Regions from separate parts of the Priestia veravalensis genome, predicted to be linked through region 1. Evidence: riboswitches for the same ligand, from Rfam matches in the RefSeq annotation. Region 1 holds a riboswitch; the other holds the start of a gene.
The links. A riboswitch is a leader RNA that binds a small molecule or an ion and turns the genes downstream of it on or off. The one in region 1 is predicted to bind glycine.
Positions count from the first base shown of each region.

Region 2: it holds a riboswitch for glycine, as region 1 does, so the genes downstream of both, AS180_RS12845 (ACT domain-containing protein) here and gcvT (glycine cleavage system aminomethyltransferase GcvT) in region 1, are expected to answer to the same signal.

Region 1 covers NZ_KQ758639.1:11,677-15,095, forward strand. The annotation lists gene AS180_RS07630 (DEAD/DEAH box helicase) at 1-1,585, opposite strand, end outside; glycine riboswitch at 1,772-1,860, shown strand; glycine riboswitch at 1,864-1,945, shown strand; gene gcvT (glycine cleavage system aminomethyltransferase GcvT) at 2,052-3,140, shown strand; gene gcvPA (aminomethyl-transferring glycine dehydrogenase subunit GcvPA) at 3,172-3,419, shown strand, end outside.
Region 2 covers NZ_KQ758657.1:25,293-28,711, reverse strand. The annotation lists gene AS180_RS12855 (DUF3900 domain-containing protein) at 1-573, shown strand, start outside; gene AS180_RS12850 (cold-shock protein) at 755-955, shown strand; partial or broken gene AS180_RS23570 (carboxypeptidase) at 1,314-1,445, shown strand; glycine riboswitch at 1,770-1,845, shown strand; gene AS180_RS12845 (ACT domain-containing protein) at 1,936-2,208, shown strand; gene AS180_RS12840 (PFL family protein) at 2,223-3,419, shown strand, end outside.

The sequences.
Region 1 (3,419 bases):
TTCGTGAATGAAGAAGAATATCTTGAATGTGATCTTCAATGTTATCAATTTCTAGTTTGGTTAAAATTTCATCGAGCTCACCAACAACACGCTCAAATAAATTTATTTTTTCATAAAGTAGCTTTAAAATATGTTCTTCGACTGTATTCTCAATTGCTAGATTATAAATGTGCACATCATGCTGTTGACCCAGTCTATGAACGCGTCCAATTCGTTGCTCTAATCTCATTGGGTTCCAAGGTAGGTCGTAGTTAATGATATGGTGACAGAATTGAAGGTTAATTCCTTCACCTCCAGCTTCCGTTGCGATAAAAACTTGAGCATGGCTTTCAAAAAGCTGTTTCATCCAGTCTTTTTTTCCACGCTTAAATCCACCCCTAAACGGAACAGATGTAATACCGTGTTGTTTTAAATACCACTGTAAATAAAGCTGAGTTGCTCGATATTCCGTAAAAATGATGACTTTATCATTAATCTGTTGAATTAATTCAATTACCTTTTCTGCTTTCGCATTTTGAGGAACGGTTTGTACTTTTTCAAGGAGTGGTTTAAGCATCTGAGTAGCTTTTTCACTGTTTTCGTCCTCTTGGCGTTCAAGCATGCTTTTTAAGGTCATAAATACTGCTTCGCGACTGCTACAAGCTTCGCGCTGCAATGTTAAAATTGCAAAGGAACTGCTGGGTAAATTTGAATGTTGCTTAAATGAAGTGATTTGATCATACAACTCTCGTTCTTCAGATGAAAACTCAACAGGAACGGTTTGAACAATTCGTTTTGTCCATTCAATACCTGTGTCTTGCCTGCGGTTTCGAATCATCACTTTGTTAACGAGTTCCTTTAAATACTCATCATTTTGAACAGAACGTTTCTTAGCAGAAAATAAATCAGCAAAATAATCTTTGTTTCCTAGGTGGCCTGGTTTTAATAACGAAACTAAGTTGAAAATCTCTTCTACTCGATTTTGAATTGGTGTCGCTGTTAATAATAAGCAGAACTTTTTCTTTAAGCTTTGAACAAACTCATAGTTTTTTGTTTTATTATTTTTTAGTTTATGAGCTTCATCGATGATGATAAGGTCATAATCTTGTTCTAATACAATTTCGCGATGAGGGGAGCGCTTGGCTGTATCAATGGATGATACTACTACGTCGCATTGCTCCCACACGTATGTTTTCTTTTGTGGAACAGCAGGAATAAAAAATTTATGGTTAAGTTCCATTGCCCATTGGGATACAAGTGATGCTGGTACAAGAATAAGGGCTTTTTTCACAAGACCACGAATCATATATTCTTTTAAAATGAGTCCTGCTTCAATTGTCTTTCCAAGCCCCACTTCGTCAGCTAAAATCGCTTTTCCATTCATTTCTTCTACCACTTTTTTAGCTACTTCTAACTGGTGTGGATGCGGGGTTAGGTCTGTTAAATGGCGAGGTGCTTGCAGACCTTCAAATTCAGTAATTAACGTTTGCTCCTCGATTTCATATGCTAATTTATACATTTCCCAATCAGACCAAGAGCCGTCTTGCTCAAGTTTATTTAAAAAAGTAGATTCCCATGCTTCATCTTTCTTCATACTGATGTTCATCGTTAGTTTTGCTCCTTTCTGAAAGTTTTTATTGAACTGCTGAACAGAATCATGTAGGATAAAAATATATTTTAGAAAATTTAAAATAGAAAATAGATTGTCACTAAATGAACTATTTTGTTATTGATGTGTGTAAGTAATAGTTTCTTAGTAGTATGCCCAAAATTACAAACTTTATAGAGGCGAATGATGACAAGGGGAGAGACTGCTTTAAAGTGGCGCCGAAGGAGCAAACAACATGTGAATCTCTCAGGCAAAAAGACTCTTGTTGGACGCAACTCTGGAGAGCGTCTATTTCGAATAGACCACCCACGAGGCAAACCTATTTAACGGGTAAACTTTCAGGTGAAAAGGACAGAGACTTCCTGCTATACAGCAGGGAGTTCTCTGTCCTTTTTTATGTGTAAAAAAGATACGATGATTCCCCGAAACCAAAGCAAATGGCCTTATATGAGGAGGATGTTAAATGACTGAGCTAAACAAAACACCACTTTACGATGTCTATCAACAGTACGGTGGAAAGATTATTGATTTTGGAGGTTGGGCTCTTCCAGTTCAATTCTCATCTATTAAAGAAGAACATCATGCGGTTCGTACAAAAGCTGGCCTGTTCGATGTTTCTCACATGGGAGAGTTTGATGTAAAAGGGACAACTAGCTTGGCATTTTTACAAAAAGTTATGACGAATGATGTTTCAGTATTACGTCCAGGTAAAGCACTATATACCGCGATGTGCTATGAAGATGGGGGCACAGTGGATGATCTCCTTGTTTATCAAAAAGGAGAAGATGACTACCTGCTTGTTGTAAACGCAGCAAATATTGAAAAAGACTTCGAATGGCTACAGCAGCATAAGCCAGAGGGTATTGAGCTTGTAAATCGTTCAAGTGAGTTTGCTTTACTAGCTTTGCAAGGTCCAGCTGCACAAGGTGTTTTACAGAAATTAACAGATGAATCATTATCTGACTTGAAACCATTTACATTTAAAGATGATGTAGAAGTAGCAGGTGTGAGAGCGCTTGTTTCACGTACAGGTTATACAGGCGAGGATGGTTTTGAACTGTACTGTTCTGCATCAGATGTAGTAACGCTTTGGACTGAGCTTTTAAAAAATGAAGAGGTAGTTCCGTGTGGATTAGGAGCACGAGACACGCTTCGTTTTGAAGCAACTTTAGCTTTATATGGTCAAGAGCTTTCAAAAGATATTACGCCAATTGAAGCACGTATCGGATTTGCAGTGAAAACGGATAAAGAAGATTTTATCGGCAAAGAGGTATTAAAGCGTCAGCGTGAAGAAGGACCAAACCGCAAGCTTGTTGGGCTTGAAATGATTGATAAAGGAATTCCACGACATGGATATGAAGTGTTTAGTGAGGAAGAAGAGATTGGCTTTGTTACAACAGGCACACAATCGCCAACTTTAAATAAAAACATTGGTCTTGCACTTATCGATGCTAAACATGCTGAGCTAGGTACAGAAGTGTATGTGCAAGTGCGAAAAAGACGTTTAAAAGCAAAAGTCGTGAAGACACCTTTTTATAAGCGTTCAAAATAATGTTGGGTAATTAAAGAGAGGGGACAAAAGAATGGTACATCGTTATTTACCAATGACATCAGAAGATCAGCAGCAAATGTTAAAGGCAATTGGCGTGTCTTCAGTGGATGAGTTGTTTTCAGATATCCCAGAAAGCGTTCGTTTCCAAGGGGAATACAATATAAAAAAAGCGGCATCAGAATCTGAGCTAGTAAAAGAGTTAACAAACTTAGCTACTAAAAATAAGAACGTAAAGGAATACGCTTCATTTTTAGGAGCAGGTGTTTATGATCACTATAT
Region 2 (3,419 bases), on a different contig from region 1:
ATGGCCATTACAACCAAGAACATGAAGTCTATTCAATACCCATACATGCCTGAAGAAGGCATGGTCGAAGAAAGCGAACTTGTCATCCACCAAGCGTCTCACGCTCGTTACTTTGAAGACTTCTTGAAATTCATTGACTACAACGAGCCGATGCCCGAGATTATGAAAACACAAGTGATGGATATGGTGCGTGAACACGTCAGCGAAACGTTTGAAGCAGAAAGCGTAGAACTCGAACAGTTTGAATCAGACATGGAACTGTGGGCAACAAGTGAAAAGCGTGAGCTTCAAGAACGTTTGGATACCCATCAAGTTATGGAAGCTGCTGCTCATATCGTCGAGCATACGCCTGATGCCGAGCTTAAAATGAAGCTTGGCGAAACGGAGATTAAAGGACTGTTAGCGGATTTCGGGGAAAATATTCACTTAGCGAAAGTGAACGGACGCTATGTGGCGTTAATTGAAGCAGAATCGATTTTGTTTGAAAAAGGCGCGTCTCCAATTGAGTTTCATAAGCCTGGGGATTTGCACGGGATTATTGAGAAAATCAGCAGTAAGCGCTGGGAAGAATGAGCCAAAAATAATAAACGGACGCATCTATTTTTTACTTTACTTGCAATACTGAACTGTTTCTGTTATTCTTAAGAAGAATTATTTTTGTTCGGTAAGGATTGACAAGTTAACAACTTTCGTCTGAAGATTTGAGCAAGAATAGTAACACAATGTGTGCAAAGCACACGAGGAGGCAACAACAATGGAACAAGGTAAAGTAAAATGGTTTAACGCAGAAAAAGGTTTTGGATTCATCGAGCGCGAAAACGGAGACGATGTATTCGTACATTTCTCAGCAATCCAAAGCGAAGGTTTCAAATCTTTAGATGAAGGTCAAGCTGTAACTTTTGAAGTAGAGCAAGGTCAACGTGGACCTCAAGCTACTAACGTTCAAAAAGCGTAATTAATACGGACATCTATGTACAGACTCTACTTGTAGAGTCTGTTTTTAATTTACATTGAAATTTGGACATAATAAAAACCCTACTCACGAATGAATAGGGAACATCAAAACACAGATAGTAACTGGTAAAGAAAATGGTAAACTTAGTATAGCATAGTATTCTTATAATACCTAATTTTTTATTACACATCTCATGATAATCAGTAACTAACCATCCACTGCGATATCCGCCCTCTCCCTCTTTCTCCTCGTCTTAACTTTCACTTATTTGTACAGTTACAATAATTTGTTTACATTCTACTTTAAATATTCTCAAAATACAGTATTTTAAGCTCATGCCTTTTTTAACTAATGGCACATTAAACAAACAATCACTACTTTAGACTCAACTGTAAGAGCTATTTCAGATGGCTCAATAGAAAATGCAGATACAAGCTTTTGGGACACGCTTGCCTCCCAAACAACTCGCCCTTCTGGAGAAGACGAGTAATAAAAATTATCACAGGAAAGCGACTGATAGGCGCTTTCCTTTTTTTCTATTTATAACAATTGTACCCTTTTCCCTTTGCTGAACTATTGATGAAAAGCCTTAGCTCCTACCTCTCCTCTCACCTTTTGCTTCCATTGCTCTATTTTTAAGTGTGATATAGCACAAAACACTCTCCCATTCTAAGTAAACATGATGAAACAATAGAAATGTTCAAAAAACATTGACTATCTTTTCTTTTGTTGATATGATTTTTCTATTGGTTTTTGAGCCAATGTTAAATTGAATATTCCCCAAGCAATGATTGTTGTGGATAACACTACAACAGGAGCAGCTTCTGGAGAGACCGCTTAGGCGGCGCCGAAGGATTCACAATCTCAGGCAAAAGGACAGAAGAGTAACGATACATACGTATGTTATTCGATGACCTATTCGAGATTGGATTCTTCCAATCTCTTTTTTTATTTTCTATATTATTTTTGAGGTGATTATTATGCAACAAAAGCGCGCTGTGGTTAGCGTAATTGGACAAGATCAAGTAGGGATTATTTCAAGCGTCACAACTGTCTTATCAAATCAAGGTGTTAACATCCTCGATATTAGTCAGACAATATTACAAGATTTCTTTACGATGATGATGATTGTCGATGTATCAGCTATTGAACTAAACTCGCTACAACATTCTTTAAATAACGTTAGCGAAGAGCTTGGTTTAAAAATTCACGTGCAGCTTGAAGAAACGTTTCAAGCTATGCATCGCGTATAAAAGGAGGAATAAATATGAGTATTGCTTTAACAGAAATGATGGAAACCATCCGAATGGTTCAAATGGAGAACCTCGATATCCGTACAGTAACAATGGGTATCAGTTTAAGAGACTGTGCTGATTCTAACTTTGAAACAATGAATCAAAATGTCTACAACAAAATTGTTTCATATGCAGGTGAATTAAAAGAAACTGCTGAACAGGTTGAAAAAGAATATGGAATTCCAATTGTAAATAAACGTATTTCAATTACTCCTATCGCAGAGATTTTAGGTCATGCAACGGTTGAACAAACAATCACGCTCGCTAAAACATTAGACCGTGCTGCACAACAGGTTGGTGTCGATTTTATCGGAGGCTTCTCAGCTCTTATTCATAAAGGAATTTCAAAGAGTGATCAAACGTTGCTAGACGCGTTACCTGAAGCTCTTAGCGTAACAGAACGCGTTTGTTCTTCAATCTCAGTAGCCACCACTCGTACCGGTATTAATATGGATGCTGTAAAACAGCTCGGCGTTATTATTAAAGAAGCGGCTAACCGTACAAAAGATCGTGATGGCATTGCTTGCGCCAAGCTGGTTGTGTTCTGTAACCCTGTTGAAGATAATCCATTTATGGCCGGGGCTTTTCACGGCTCAGGTGAAGGTGAAGTGGTCTTAAACGTAGGTGTTAGTGGCCCTGGTGTTGTTTTAAATGCACTAAAACGTCATCCTAATGCTGATTTAGGTGAGGTATCTGAAGTAATTAAAAAGACGGTATTTAAAATTACGCGCGCTGGTGAGTTAATTGGACGCGTAGTGGCTGAACGACTAAACGTTCCCTTTGGCATCATGGATTTATCACTGGCTCCTACTAATGCTATTAACGACAGCGTTGCTGAAATTTTAGAAGAAATTGGGTTAGAACGTGTGGGTACTCATGGTACAATTGCTGCGTTAGCACTTATGAACGATGCTGTGAAAAAAGGAGGCGCAATGGCTAGCTCTTACGTTGGTGGTCTAAGTGGGGCTTTTATTCCGGTCAGTGAAGATAACGGGATGATTAAAGGTATTACCGACGGTTCTCTAAATCTATCAAAACTTGAAGCGATGACCTGCGTATGTTCTGTTGGTTTAGATATGATTGCTTTAACAGGAGATGTTAGTCCTGCTACGCTTTCAGGAATGATTGCTGATGAAGCGGCAATTGGAATGATTAACAAAAAAACAACC